4 regions of the Erwinia sp. BNK-24-b genome follow, and region 2 is predicted to be linked to each of the others. Evidence: predicted binding sites of a transcription regulator. Region 2 holds the regulator's gene; each other region holds the start of a gene.
What was found. Region 2 encodes sigma-54, which starts transcription at its own class of promoters, with help from an activator protein. Its sites were predicted from a motif close to GTTGGCACANNTTTCGCTNT; they were not measured.
Positions count from the first base shown of each region.

Region 1: a site for sigma-54 is predicted at 2,529-2,548, ahead of glnA (glutamate--ammonia ligase). Genes of this name have one in related genera too.
Region 3: a site for sigma-54 is predicted at 1,877-1,896, ahead of glnK (P-II family nitrogen regulator). Genes of this name have one in related genera too.
Region 4: a site for sigma-54 is predicted at 1,963-1,982, ahead of ACMGGR_RS15105 (amino acid ABC transporter substrate-binding protein). Genes of this name have one in related genera too.

Region 1 is NZ_CP179901.1:4,688,043-4,691,872, reverse strand. Features, by position in the region: gene yihX (glucose-1-phosphatase) at 1-172, opposite strand, end outside; gene typA (ribosome-dependent GTPase TypA) at 437-2,260, opposite strand; gene glnA (glutamate--ammonia ligase) at 2,692-3,830, shown strand, end outside.
Region 2 is NZ_CP179901.1:384,499-388,328, reverse strand. Features, by position in the region: gene lptA (lipopolysaccharide ABC transporter substrate-binding protein LptA) at 1-90, shown strand, start outside; gene lptB (LPS export ABC transporter ATP-binding protein) at 94-819, shown strand; gene rpoN (RNA polymerase factor sigma-54) at 868-2,301, shown strand; gene hpf (ribosome hibernation promoting factor) at 2,324-2,611, shown strand; gene ptsN (PTS IIA-like nitrogen regulatory protein PtsN) at 2,808-3,287, shown strand; gene rapZ (RNase adapter RapZ) at 3,363-3,830, shown strand, end outside.
Region 3 is NZ_CP179901.1:3,469,872-3,473,701, forward strand. Features, by position in the region: gene tesB (acyl-CoA thioesterase II) at 1-124, shown strand, start outside; gene amtB (ammonium transporter AmtB) at 165-1,451, opposite strand; gene glnK (P-II family nitrogen regulator) at 1,486-1,824, opposite strand; gene ACMGGR_RS15910 (SmdB family multidrug efflux ABC transporter permease/ATP-binding protein) at 2,100-3,830, opposite strand, start outside.
Region 4 is NZ_CP179901.1:3,305,133-3,308,962, reverse strand. Features, by position in the region: gene gltK (glutamate/aspartate ABC transporter permease GltK) at 1-80, opposite strand, end outside; gene ACMGGR_RS15110 (amino acid ABC transporter permease) at 80-820, opposite strand; gene ACMGGR_RS15105 (amino acid ABC transporter substrate-binding protein) at 878-1,777, opposite strand; gene lnt (apolipoprotein N-acyltransferase) at 2,185-3,720, opposite strand; gene corC (CNNM family magnesium/cobalt transport protein CorC) at 3,728-3,830, opposite strand, start outside.

The DNA of each region.
Region 1 (3,830 bases), 520 kb from region 2:
CAAAGGTTTCGTCACTGATTTCTCCGCGCTCGTGCTGCTGGAAGCTTTCGTCCATCACAAAGCGGCTTTGCAGCGTGGCTAAGGGAACACGACCTAAATCGCTCCAGACGCCCAGGACCCGGTTGAAATCAATATCAACAATGACGTTACCTAAATCAAAGATATACAGCATGGTCATCTCCATTTGTTCCGGTAAGGTATTCACTCTAGCGGTAAAAAGGACGACTGAACAGGTGAACGGTAAACATCTGGATAACAGCTCGCAAATTGTAAACAGCCAAAACGGCGCGCAGCTGCTTTCCCCTCCCCCTGTTTTCTAAAAAACCTATAAACATGCTGCATTGTTTTATAATGCGTTCTTCTTTTACAGACTGCCGACAGATAAAAAAAACGCCCCTCAGTTGCCTGAAGGGCGTTTATCAGTCAAAAACGTGGATTAAACGTCTTTGCTGCCGCGTGAAGCGCGTTTACGATCGTTTTCGGTCAGGTGACGTTTACGAATACGTACGGACAGCGGAGTCACTTCCACCAGCTCGTCGTCGTCGATAAACTCAATCGCCTGCTCAAGAGTCATCTTGATAGCCGGAACCAGCGTAGTCGCTTCGTCAGTACCGGAAGCACGCATGTTGGTCAGCTTCTTACCGGTCAGACAGTTAACGGTCAGGTCGTTAGAACGGCTGTGAATACCGATAACCTGGCCTTCATAAACCTCTGCACCGTGACCCAGGAACAGCTTACCGCGATCCTGCAGGCTGTACAGGGCGAACGCTACCGCTTTGCCCTGGCCGTTAGAGATCAGCACGCCGTTCTGGCGCTGGCCAACTTCACCCTGACGAATGTCGTCGTAGTGGCTGAAGGTGGAGTACAGCAGGCCGGTACCGGAAGTCATGGTCATGAATTCGTTACGGAAGCCGATCAGGCCACGGCTTGGGATCACGTAGTCGAGACGTACGCGGCCTTTGCCATCCGGATCCATGTTTTTCATGTCCGCTTTACGCTCACCCATCGCCTGCATCACAGAACCCTGGTGCTGTTCTTCGATATCCAGCGTCACGTTCTCGAACGGTTCCTGTTTACGGCCGTCGACTTCGCGGAAGATAACTTTCGGACGGGATACCGCCAGTTCGAAACCTTCACGACGCATGTTTTCGATCAGAACGGACAGGTGCAGCTCGCCACGACCAGAAACGCGGAATGCATCAGCATCTTCAGTTTCTTCTACGCGCAACGCAACGTTGTGCACCAGCTCTTTACGCAGACGATCCAGAATCTGACGAGAAGTAACGAACTTACCTTCTTTACCGCAGAATGGAGAGGTGTTGACGTTAAAGAACATGGTAACGGTTGGTTCATCAACGCTCAGGGCCGGCAGCGCTTCCACGTTCTGCGGATCGCAGATGGTGTCAGAGATGTTCAGCTCGCCCAGACCGGTGATAGCGATGATATCGCCCGCTTCCGCTTCGGTGGCGTCGATACGCTCCAGACCCAGGTGAGTCAGCACTTTACCGACTTTACCGTTACGGGTTTTGCCTTCGCTGTCGATGATGGTGACCTGCTGGTTCGGCTTCACTTTACCGCGCTTGATGCGGCCGATGCCGATTACGCCAACGTAGTTGTTGTAATCCAGCTGAGAGATCTGCATCTGGAACGGCGCTTCCATCTCAACCTGCGGAGGAGAAACGTGCTTCACGATAGCTTCGTACAGCGGCGTCATGTCTTCAGCCATGTCGGTGTGGTCAAGACCAGCGATACCGTTCAGAGCAGAAGCGTAGATTACCGGGAAATCCAGCTGGTCGTCGGTCGCATCCAGGTTAACGAACAGGTCAAATACCTGATCGACAACCCAGTCAGGACGCGCGCCTGGACGGTCAACTTTGTTAATGACCACGATCGGCTTCAGACCATTAGCAAAGGCTTTTTTGGTCACGAAGCGGGTTTGCGGCATAGGGCCATCCATTGCATCCACAACCAGCAGCACCGAGTCAACCATTGACATCACACGCTCTACCTCACCGCCGAAGTCGGCGTGTCCTGGGGTATCCACGATGTTGATACGGTAGTCGTTCCATTTAATGGCGGTGTTTTTTGCGAGGATGGTAATCCCACGCTCTTTCTCCAAATCGTTGGAGTCCATTACGCGTTCGGTTGCTTCAGTACGGGCATCAAACGTACCGGACTGCTGCAGCAACTTATCAACCAGGGTAGTTTTACCATGGTCAACGTGGGCAATAATGGCGATGTTACGCAAATTTTCGATCACAGCTTTGCCTCAGGCATTAGAAATAGCGCGCTATTGTACACGGATTAATCGAAGAGCTGAACAGGATCACAGATTTCAATTAAAGATAACTTTCGGGGTTGCTTTCAGCGCCGTTTGCAGTGCAAAAAACGCACGTCATCGAAAAAATGCACCATAATAGTGCTTACCCTGACTGTTAAAGCACCATAATGGTGCGCGACTTCCATTATGGTGCAGCTCTCGTTTCACGAGAGGGCGCATCATAGCGCTTTTTCAGGCAATTAAGAAAGTTGGCATAGTTTTCGCTTTAAATAAATCAGGTGAAAACGATGCGTTTCTACAACGGTAGCCTGTCAGAGAATGTAATTATCGGTCGGCTGGGCGAGATAAGCAAAGCGCACCGCGAAAGTTCTCTACTATGACGACCATGACAATATCCAGGAGAGTTAAGTATGTCCGCTGAACACGTTCTGTCGATGATGAACGAGCATGAAGTCAAGTTTGTTGACCTGCGCTTCACCGACACCAAAGGCAAAGAGCAGCACGTTACCATTCCTGCTCACCAGGTGAACGCTGACTTCTTCGAAGAAGGCAAAATGTTTGACGGCTCCTCTATCGGTGGCTGGAAAGGCATTAACGAATCTGACATGGTGCTGATGCCTGACGCGACGACTGCTGTCCTGGATCCTTTCTTTGAAGACTCTACGCTGATCATCCGCTGCGATATCCTTGAGCCAGGCACCATGCAGGGCTATGACCGCGATCCGCGCTCCATCGCCAAGCGTGCAGAAGATTTCCTGCGTTCTTCCGGCATTGCGGATACCGTGCTGTTTGGACCAGAGCCAGAATTCTTCCTGTTTGACGACGTTCGCTTTGGCGCAACCACTTCCGGTTCTCACGTTGCTATCGACGATATCGAAGCGGCATGGAACACCGGTAAAGAATACGAAGGCGGCAACAAAGGCCACCGTCCAGGTCTGAAAGGCGGTTACTTCCCGGTTCCACCAGTCGACTCTTCACAGGACATCCGTTCTGCAATGTGTCTGACCATGGAGCAGATGGGCCTGGTGGTTGAAGCTCACCACCACGAAGTAGCTACAGCGGGTCAGAACGAAGTGGCTACCCGCTTCAACACCATGACTAAAAAAGCTGACGAAATTCAGATCTACAAATATGTCGTGCACAACGTGGCTCACGCTTTCGGCAAAACCGCGACCTTTATGCCAAAACCAATCTTTGGCGATAACGGTTCCGGCATGCACTGCCACATGTCCCTGTCTAAAGGCGGCACTAACCTGTTCGCTGGCGACAAATACGGCGGCCTGTCTGAAATGGCGCTGTTCTACATCGGCGGCGTGATCAAACACGCTAAAGCGATCAACGCCCTGTCTAACCCGACCACCAACTCTTACAAGCGTCTGGTTCCGGGTTATGAAGCGCCGGTCATGCTGGCTTACTCCGCCCGTAACCGTTCTGCTTCTATCCGTATCCCGGTTGTTGCCAGCCCGAAAGCGCGCCGTATTGAAGCTCGCTTCCCGGATCCAGCGGCTAACCCATACCTGTGCTTTGCCGCACTGCTGATGGCTGGCCT
Region 2 (3,830 bases):
GGCAGCAATACCGGTAAACGCGTTACTACCGTGCTGGTGCCTTCGCAGCTGCAGGATAAAGGCACCCAGTCAAACAAAAAGAGTAATTAAGTTATGGCAACTTTGATTGCGCAAAATCTTGCTAAGGCCTACAAAGGCCGCCGCGTGGTGGAAGACGTTAGCCTGCAGGTTAAATCCGGCGAAATCGTTGGCCTGCTTGGCCCGAACGGCGCGGGTAAAACCACGACGTTCTACATGGTGGTTGGTATTGTGCCTCGCGATGCGGGCCGCATCATTATTGATGATGAAGATATCAGTATCCTGCCGCTGCATGCCCGCGCGCGTCGCGGCATCGGCTATCTTCCCCAGGAAGCCTCGATTTTTCGTCGCCTGAGCGTGTTTGATAACCTGATGGCCGTCTTACAGATCCGTGACGATCTGACCTCGGAGCAACGTACCGACCGCGCTAACGAGCTGATGAATGAGTTCCATATCTCCCATCTGCGTGACAGCATGGGCCAGGCGCTTTCCGGTGGGGAACGCCGCCGCGTGGAGATTGCCCGGGCGCTGGCGGCCAATCCAAAATTTATTCTGCTGGATGAGCCTTTTGCCGGCGTTGACCCTATTTCGGTTATCGATATCAAGAAAATTATTGAACACCTGCGCGACAGCGGTCTTGGCGTCCTGATCACCGATCACAACGTACGCGAGACGCTGGCGGTTTGCGAGCGCGCTTATATCGTTAGCCAGGGCCATCTTATCGCCCACGGTTCACCCGAACAGATCCTTGAGGATGAACAAGTTAAGCGAGTCTATTTGGGCGAAGAGTTCAGACTCTGATAAGGTGTCCTGACTGATGATGTTTTTTGAGGAATCCGTATCCTGAATATGAAGCAAGGTTTGCAGCTCAGGCTTAGCCAACAGCTTGCCATGACGCCACAACTGCAGCAGGCGATTCGCTTGCTGCAACTCTCTACGCTTGAACTCCAGCAGGAAATTCAGCTGGCGCTGGAAAGTAACCCGCTGCTTGAACAAACCGATCTTCATGAAGAAGTGGATAGCCGCGAATATCAGGAAAAAGAGGCGCTGGACACGCGCGAGGCGCTTGAGCAAAAGGATATGCCGGAAGAGCTGCCGCTCGATGCGACCTGGGATGAGATTTACACCGCCGGTACGCCGTCGGGCACCGGCACCGACTATCACGACGATGAGCTGCCGGTTTATCAGGGAGAAACGACCCAGACGCTGCAGGATTACCTGATGTGGCAGGTTGAGCTGACGCCCTTTACCGATACCGATCGCGCCATTGCGACCGCCATTGTCGATGCGGTGGATACCACCGGCTACCTCACCGTTTCGCTCCAGGATATTCAGGAAAGCATCGGCGACGAAGAGGTTTCCGCTGAAGAGGTAGAAGCGGTACTGAAGCGCATCCAGCGTTTTGATCCCGTTGGCGTCTGCGCACGCGATCTGCGCGACTGCCTGCTGGTCCAGCTGTCACAGTTTTTGGCGGATACGCCGTGGCTGAAGGAAGCCAGACTGATCGTCAGCAATCATTTGGATCTTCTGGCCAATCACGATTTTCGTAGCCTGATGCGCGTTACGCGTCTGAAAGAAGACGTGCTGAAAAACGCCATGCAGCTGATTCAGTCGCTCGATCCTCGTCCCGGTCAGTCGATCAACACCAGCGAGCCGGAATACGTTATTCCTGACGTGCTGGTGCGGAAGATCGGCAAGCGCTGGGTGGTGGAACTGAACGCCGACAGCGTGCCCGGTCTGCGCATCAACCAGCACTATGCTTCGCTCGGCGCCGGAAACCGCAGCGACAGCGACAGCCAGTTTATTCGCAGCAACCTGCAGGAAGCAAAATGGCTGATTAAAAGCCTTGAAAGCCGCAACGATACGCTGCTAAAAGTGACGCGCTGTATCGTCGATCAGCAGCAGGCTTTCTTTGAGCAAGGCGAAGAGTTTATGCGTCCTATGGTGCTGGCCGATATCGCTTCTGCGGTAGATATGCACGAGTCGACCATATCGCGAGTTACCACGCAAAAGTACCTGCACAGCCCGCGCGGTATTTTTGAACTGAAATATTTTTTCTCCAGCCACGTTAATACCGAAGGCGGAGGTGAAGCCTCTTCTACGGCTATACGCGCGCTGGTGAAAAAATTGATCTCGGCGGAGAATCCCGCCAAGCCTCTTAGCGACAGCAAGCTGACCACGCTGCTTTCCGATCAGGGAATCATGGTGGCCCGCCGTACCGTTGCGAAGTACCGAGAGTCTTTATCCATCCCGCCCTCAAACCAGCGCAAACAGCTGGTCTGAACGAACAGATAAGGAATAGCCTATGCAACTCAATATTACCGGGCAGAATGTGGAAATCACCGAGCCGTTACGCGAATTTGTCACCACGAAATTCGCCAGGCTGGAGCAATATTCCGACCGAATTACGCAGGTTTATATTGTCCTGAAGGTGGAAAGAGTGACGCAGATAGCCGATGCGACGCTACACGTCAGCGGTGGGGAGTTGCATGCCACCTCGGAAGAAAAAGATATGTACGCGGCGATAGACGGCCTGACAGACAAGCTGGTGCGCCAACTCAATAAACATAAAGACAAGTTGAAGCAACATTAAATTTTAAAAACCTGTTGATTATTTTTACACCGCCTTTGCTAATAAAGTGGCGTAAAATGTTCCGGCTCGTCCTCTTATCGCAGGGGACGGGCCGTTAATCAATAAGGCGTGTTGCACTCGACCGATGGCCCGCAGGCAGCCTGAGCTGCCTGCCGAGCCGTTTTGCCAGGCGGAAGTAAAATTAAGTGAACCTATGATGAACAATGACCTGAAACTGGAACTGAGCTCGGTACTGAGTCTCTCCTGTACCCGCAATGGCGTGCACTGCCAGAGTAAAAAGCGGGCGCTGGAAATTATCAGCGAGCTGGCGGCCAAACAGCTGAATCTGCCGCATCAGACCATTTTTGAAGCGATCCTGACGCGCGAGCGGATGGGAAGTACTGGTATAGGTAACGGCATCGCTATCCCGCACGGTAAACTGGTAGAAGATACACTGCGCGCGGTGGCCGTGTTTATCCGTCTTGAGCAGCCTATTGCTTTTGATGCCATTGATAACCAGCCGGTAGATTTACTGTTTGCGCTGCTGGTCCCTGCCGACCAGTGCAAAACGCATCTGCATACGCTGTCTCTCGTAGCAAAACGCCTGGCCGATAAAACGGTCTGTCGGCGACTGCGGGCGGCGCAAAGCGACGAAGAGCTTTTTGAAATCATGGCGGAAACCCCGGCGGAGCAGTAGCCAGGCTGGCGCAAAGCGCTGTTTGTCAGGGAACCTTTTTCCCTTTGAAAAGGCTTAAACTCAGGAGAATAAGTCATGGTGCTGATGATCGTCAGCGGGCGTTCCGGCTCTGGTAAATCCGTTGCTTTACGGGCGCTGGAAGATATGGGCTTTTACTGCGTGGACAATCTTCCCGTGGTGCTGCTGCCAGAGCTGGCCAGATCGCTGGCCGATCGTAATATGTCGGCTGCGGTCAGCATTGATGTACGTAACATGCCTGAATCACCGGAAGTTTTTGAAAAAGCCCTGACCGGCTTGCCCGACAGCTTTTCTCCCCAGCTGCTGTTTCTGGATGCCGATCGCAACACGTTGATCCGCCGCTACAGCGATACGCGCCGACTGCACCCTCTTTCCAGCAAAAATCTTTCGCTGGAGAGCGCTATCGATGAAGAGAGCGATCTTCTGGAGCCCCTGCGTTCCCGCGCCGATCTGATTGTCGATACCTCAGAGATGTCGGTGCACGAACTGGCCGAGATGCTGCGCACGCGGCTGCTTGGCAAGCGT
Region 3 (3,830 bases), 1.7 Mb from region 2:
GTACAGCGTGGAAAGTACTTCTGCATCCAGTGCCAGAGGTTTTGTGCGCGGAGAGTTTTATACTCAGGAAGGCGTGCTGGTAGCCTCTACGGTGCAGGAAGGCGTCATACGATTACGTCAGTAGCGGCATAAAGAAACGGCTCCTGAACGGAGCCGTTTGCCTGTTACTGGTTATAGGCGTTCTCGCCGTGGCTATTAACGTCCAGTCCCTCGCGCTCGTGATCTTCCGGAACGCGCAGTCCTACCGTCATATCTGCTACTTTAAAGCCGACAAAAGCAACGACGCCAGTCCAGACAATGGTGATGCCTACGCTGTAAAGCTGTACCCAAACCTGATGCCCCATGGTGACGCCAGAAGCGTAGCCGACGCCGCCCAGCGAAGAGGAAGCAAAGATCCCGGTAAGAATACAGCCAACAATACCGCAGACGCCGTGCACGCCGAATACGTCACAAGGGTCATCAACGCGCAGCCATTTTTTCAGTACCGTCACGCCCCATAATCCTGCCAGGCCGCCAATAAGACCAATTACCAGCGCGCCGCCTACGCCAACGTAGCCGCAGGCCGGAGTGATAGCAACCAGACCTGCAATAGCGCCAGAGCAAACGCCCAGCAGCGAAGGCTTGCCGCGCAGCGCCCACTCGCCGAAGGTCCAGCTGAGCATCGCACCAGCCGTCGCCATAACGGTATTTAAAAAGGCCAGCGCCGCAATTTCGTTTGCTGCGCTTGCTGAACCAGCGTTAAAGCCAAACCAGCCCACATACAGGATTGCCGTACCGGTAAAGACCATAGGCAGGTTATGTGGTTTAAAAGCTTCTTTGCCGAAACCGGCACGCTTGCCGATCATGTAAGCGCCCACCAGACCGGCAACGGCCGCGTTGATGTGCACAACCGTTCCGCCCGCGAAGTCCAGCGCGCCATCCTGCGCCAGCAGACCGCCAGACCAGACCATGTGGGCAATCGGCAGGTAAGAAAAAGTGACCCAGATTGCCACAAAAATCAGTACCGCCGAGAAGCGAATACGTTCAGCAAGCGCGCCGACGATAAGCCCCACGGTGATACAGGCAAAAGAAGCCTGGAAAGAAACGTGGATATATTGATAAAACGTGCCGACCAGCGCGGTTAGCTGAATATTTTTTAACATCGCCATGCTGAAATCGCCAAAAAAGGCGTTACCTGCACTGAATGCCAGCGAGTAGCCGTATAGCATCCAGAGGACGCAAACCATCGCAAAAGTCACCGAAACCTGGGTCAGCATAGAGAGAACGTTTTTAGCGCGGATTAATCCGCCGTAAAAAAGCGCGATGCCGGGTAGGGTCATAAACAGCACCAGAGCGGTGCAAATCATCATAAAGGCGTTATCCGCTTTATCCGCCACGGCCGGGGTCGCCGCCATCGCAAGCGAAGGTAACAGGCAGAAGCTGGCAAGGCCAAACTTAGTCATTTTTTTCATTTATTCCATCCCATCACAATTCGTAGCCTGGAGATTACAGTGCGGCTTCGTCCGTTTCGCCCGTGCGAATCCGGATAACCCGCTGCAGTTCAGCGACAAAAATTTTACCGTCGCCAATTTTGCCGGTGTAGGCAGCTTTGCTAATGACATCAACTACTTCATCCAGCTGATCGTCGGCGATGGCGATATCGATTTTGACTTTTGGCAGGAAGTTCACGCTGTACTCAGCGCCGCGGTAAAGCTCGGCATGGCCTTTCTGGCGACCAAACCCTTTAACTTCAGTTACGGTCAATCCCTGAATGCCAATAGAAGAGAGTGCTTCTCGCACATCTTCTAATTTAAACGGTTTGATTACCACGGTAACCAGCTTCATACGATCCCCTCCAGGCAAAGAAAACGGTTGTTCCACCCTACACGAAGTGATTAAAGCAAAGGCTGTGCCATAAATATAAAAGCGGCGTGACAGGCCGTAAAATGAACGGGCGGCGCGTACGCACGGCTGTAATAAACCGCGCGGCTTGACCCATTGAGCATAGCGCATAAAAAAAACGCACCATAAAGGTGCGTCGCGCGTCAGCGTTGTGCAAAACGCCGTTTCTTTTCTGGTGGCCGCCTGCTTTTAGTGCAGCGAAGCGGCCAGCGCTGGCATTACGCTTCCTCGAGCTCCTCACCCACCAGCTGTAGCTGATACATCTGCCAGTAGCGTCCCTTCTTCTCAAGCAGCTGCTGATGGTTACCCTGCTCCGCTGCCTGCCCACGATGCAGCACCAGAATGGTGTCAGCTTCGGTAATCGTTGAAAGCCGATGTGCAATAACCACCAGCGTGGTCTGTTTACGCACAGCCTGTAGCGCTTTCTGAATGGCCTGCTCGGTGCCGGAATCTATGTTGGCCGTCGCTTCATCAAGGATCAGAATCTGCGGCGAAGCCACCAGGACGCGAGCCATCGCCAACAGCTGCTTTTGCCCAACGGAAAGGTTGTTCCCCTGTTCCCCAAGGCGGGTATAAATCCCCGCTGACAGCGAGCGCGCCAGCCCCGCCAGCTGTACCGTCTCCAGCGCCTGCCAGACGGCTTCTTCGCTAATCTCCCGCCCCAGCGCGACGTTCGCAAAAAACGTATCTGCCAGCACCACAGGATCCTGCTGTACCATCGCTACGCCCTGACGCAGCACGCTGTGGCTAAGCGAAGCCAGCGGCCTGTCGTCCAGCCTGATCTCTCCCTTACTCACCGGATAGTAGCCCATCAGCAGATTAGCCAGCGTGCTTTTGCCGCTGCCAGTGTGCCCGACCAGCGCGACGAAGCTACGCGAAGGCACTTCCAGAGTAATATCGGTAAGCACGTTACGATCGCCACGGTAGGCGAAGCTCAGGTTATCGATGGTAATACGCCCGGATGCCAGCGGCCGGATATCCTGTCCGTAGCGCTGGCGAGGCGCATCCATCAGTTCGAAAATACGTTCGCCAGCGACGACCGCCTGCTGCAACATTGATTGCTGCGTAGTGAGTTCAATCAGAGGCTCATTCAGCCTGCCAAGATAGCTGATAAAAGCGTACAGCACGCCTACTTCGAACGTGCCGTTAGCGGAAAAGCCAAACAGCATCATTAACCCACAAAGGATCAGCGCGGAAAAAAGGCTGAGGAGCGGTCGCAGGAGGAAGCCATCCAGCCGCAGCGTTTCCATTCTGGCCAGATAGTGCGAGCGGCTGGCCTCGTTCATCCGTTCGCCGAAGCGCGCCTGCTGGCGAAACTGTTGGATAACGCTCATGCCGTTAATGACTTCGTTAAAGCCATTATTGATATCGGCCAGATAGCTGCGCACGCGCCGTACAATCGGCGTGCTGTAGCGTTGGTAGATCAGCATTACGGCTATGACGGCCGGAAAAATAGTGATGGCAACCAGCGCCATACGCCAGTCCAGGCTAAACATTGCCACCAGCATTGCGCCAATCAGCGCCGCGCTGCGCAGTACCGTTGCCACAACGGTAACGTAAAGATCGCGAACCACCTCGGTATCGTTGGTCACGCGTGAGATAATTTGCCCAACCGGCTGGGTATCAAAAGCGCCAAGCGGCTGGCGCAGCGCGGCGTCCATTACGTCCGTACGCAAGCGCTGCACGACGCCAACGGCAGCTTCGTTAAATAGCAACGCCTGCCAGTAGTGCAGCGCAGCAGCCAGCGCCTGCAGCAGAATGAAACTTACCGCCAGGCCAGCGACCAGGCCAAACGGCATATGGTGTTTAGCCACCATATTGTCAATAAAATAGCTGACCAGTACCGGCCCGAGCACTTCAGCCGCGGCGGCTATCCACAGCAGCAGTACCGCCAGACCAAGCGACTTACGCCACGGCGAGCCATAGCTCAGCAGACGCCTGAGCGTCGG
Region 4 (3,830 bases), 1.9 Mb from region 2:
GTGATTTTCAGCGTAATAACCATACCGTTAAGCAGATAAGGCAGGTTTGGAACAATCGTGCTCCAGTCAAATTCGTACATTATTTGCCCCCCATGCCGCCAGGCAAGCGTACTTTGCGTTCAACCAGGCTCATCAACAGCATTATCACAACGTTAATGGCGATATAGGCCAGCGTAATAGCGGTAAAAGATTCATAGGCGTGAGCCGAATAGTCCAGCAGCTTGCCGGCCTGCGCCGCCATATCGACCAGCCCGATAGTTGAGGCAATAGCGGAGTTTTTCACCAGGTTCAGCATTTCTGACGTCATCGGCGGTACGATAACCCGATAGGCGTTAGGCAAAAGCACGTAGCGGTAGGTTTGCGGCAGCGTCAGGCCCATTGCCAGTCCGGCGTTCTTTTGGCCGCGCGGCAGCGACTGAATAGCGGCGCGCACCTGCTCACAGACACGAGCCGCGGTGAATAACCCCAGGCAAAGCACGGAGCAGGTGAAAAACTGAATATTGGGATCCAGTTCTGATTTAAACCAGGTACTGATGCTTTCAGGCAGCAGCTCCGGCACAACCAGATACCAGATAAAAAACTGTACGATCAACGGTACGTTACGAAACAGTTCAACATAGCAGGTGCCGATAGCCGACAGCCAGCGCTCGGGCGCGGTTCGTAAAATGCCAAACAGCGAGCCAACAAAAAAAGCGATAATCCATGCGCAAACAGAAACGGCAATCGTGACCTGAAAGCCGGACCACAGCCACCCCAGGTAGGTCGTATTGCCAAAAGGGGCCTGCTGCAGAAAGATTCCCCAGTTCCAATCAATTGACATAAGTCACTCCGGTAGAAAAAGGGTAGCAGCGCTACCCTGTCGCACCTGTTTTCGTTATTAGTTCAGCGCCTTGTCATTCGGCGTTTTGAAGGTAGCTTTCATATCTTCAGAAAGCGCAAAGTTCATGTTGAGGTTTTTAGGCGGAATAGGCTGGGTAAACCACTTATCGAACCATTTGGTCGCTTCGCCCGAGGTTTGCGCTTTGGCGATGGTTTCATCCATCAGCTGCTTGAAGCCCGTGTCGCCTTTGCGCAACATGCAGCCATAGGCCTCTTTCGACTGCGGCGTACCGACGATGACCCAGTCATCCGGCTTCTTCGCCTTGGCGCGTTCGCCGGCCAGCAGCGCGTCATCCATCATAAAGGCAACGGCACGACCGCTTTCCAGCGTGCGGAATGAATCACCATGATCTTTAGCGCTGATAATGCGCATTCCCATTTTTTGCTCGTCGTTCAGCTTATTCAGCAAAATTTCTGAAGTAGTGCCGGAAGTGACGACGACAGTTTTGCCTTTTAAGTCCGGGAAATCTTTAATCGGGCTGCCTTTTTTAACCAGCAGGCGGGTGCCGATAACAAAAATGGTGTCCGAGAACGCGGCCTGCTTCTGGCGCTCCGCGTTATTGGTCGTGGAGCCGCACTCAAAATCGTAGGTGCCGTTTTGCAGCAGCGGAATACGGTTCTGGGAGGTGATGGGCAGCATTTTCACCTGTAAATCCGGCTTGTTCAGCTTAGCTTTAATTGCCGCCACAATGGCGTTGGAATAGTCCTGTGAATAGCCCACAACTTTTTGCGAGTTATCGTAGTAGGAAAACGGCACGGAAGATTCCCGGTGTCCAACAACAATAACGCCGTTTTTAGCGATTTTATCCAGGGTTGTTTGCGGTGCGTCGTCTGCATAAGCGATAGCGGAGGACAGGCCAGCCAGTAAAAGACACAGCCCGGTTTTCCGAAATTTCATCTCCAACTCCTTCGTGGTAAAGCGCCATTACGGTGCGCTGTTTGTGATGGTGTGTTTGTCTTTGGCTTATTCTTTTAATACAGCGCAATTGCGCGCTGAACAGCCTTAACATAGCTGAATGTTAATGGTGTGAAACATTAAGATTTCAATTTTGCGAGGCCCGCCGCACCAAAAAGAGGCGTTATATTGCGCAATGCTTCACAACGGCGCAAAAGGCAGATTTTTATGGTGCATTTTCGGTTAATGACTGGCCCACATAAACAATTCAGCCCGTACGGGAAAGTATTTTGCAATCGTCATGCCAGGTTCTGAGGCAGAGCTTTGTACTAAGTAGCTTTTAAGAGGGGAGGGGTCCATTGGCGGATAAAAAAAGCGCCGATAACGGCGCCTGAAGAGAAGAAAATGTTTTACGGGAATCGACGCCTGCGGCTACCGAGCACGGCGGCCGCGCCGAAAATCAGCGTAGCAATCCACACGCTCCAGTTACCGAAGCGGGCATAAGGCGTCAGGCCACGGGTTGGCGTAACGTCCGCAGCCAGTACGCCAGGCGCAAACTGGGGGATCATCTCTTCCGCGTCGCCGTCAGCATTGATCACTGCCGTCACGCCGTTATTGGTATCGCGCAGCAGCGGACGTCCCAGTTCAAGCGCTCGCATCCGCGCCATCTGAAAATGCTGCCACGGGCCGATTGAGTGGCCAAACCAGGCATCGTTAGAAATCGTCAGCAGGAAATCCGTATCCGGGCGGAAGTTATCCCGCACCTGTTGTCCCAGCACGATTTCATAGCAGATAGCGGCCGTCAGTTTATAGCCGTTTACCTCCAGCTGAGGCTGTAAATAGGCCCCGCGGCTAAAGGAAGACATAGGCAAATCGAAAAACGGCGCCAGCGGGCGCAGAAGGGTTTCCAGCGGCACGAACTCGCCAAAAGGTACCAGATGGTTTTTCTGATAGCGATTACCGCTTTCGTAGCTGTAGGGCTTTTTATCGCCCAATACCACGATGGAGTTGTAGTCGTGATAGCGATTGTTTTCCAGCCGCGAGTCGACGATACCGGTGATCAGGCCGCTGTTCTGCGAGCGTAGTTCACGATCAATAGTTTGCAAAAAAGGCTGCTGGTTTGATTCCAGATCGGGAATAGCCGATTCGGGCCAGATAATCAGCGGCGCTTTGCCGACATAGGGACGGGTCAGGCCAGTGTAGGTTTTCAGCGTGTTAAGCAGCTGGTTGGCATCCCACTTCAGCGACTGGGGAATATTGCCCTGTACCAGCGCGACGTTAACCGTGCGTTCCGGCTGTAGCTGATACCAGCTGAGCATGCGCAGCGGCCACGGAAGCAGCAGCAACGCCAGCGCGCCCACTGCCGCAATCCACTGACGTCTGGCCGCGCTATAAACGATCAGGCCGGCAACAATTGTCAGCACAAAGGTAATGCCTTCCACGCCGACCAGCGGCCCCAGTCCTTTTAACGGGCCGTCAATCTGGCTGTAGCCAAACTGCAGCCAGGGAAAGCCGGTGAGGATCCAGCCGCGCAAAAACTCGGTGATTTGCCACAGCACGGGCGCGGCGAGCGTCAGCCGTAGCAGCGAGGTTTTGGGAAACAGACGGTTCAACAGTGCGGCAAACAGCATGGTATAAAGCGACAAATAAGCCGCCAGCAGGATCACCAAAAAGACGTTTACCGGGCCAGGCATGCCGCCAAAAGTGGCAATACTGACGTAAACCCAGTTGATGCCGCTGCCAAACAGGCCAAAGCCCCAGACGAAACCGATAGCGGTCGCCTGACGGGTGGTGCGGTTAAGCGTTAATGCCAGCAGTCCACAAAGCGCAATCAGCGCGGCGGGCCAGAAATCGTAAGGCGAAAACGCCAGGGTGCCAGAGGCACCCGTCAACAGCGCTAAAAGCAGGCGAACCCGCTGGCGCTGGTATAAAGAGGCAATAGCCATAGAGAGGTTATTCTTCCAGTATCGGTTGCGGCGAGTTTTCCGGAATTCTGACGTGAACCTGAATAATACGACGGCTGTCGGCCATGGCGATCTTAAACTGATAGCCTTCG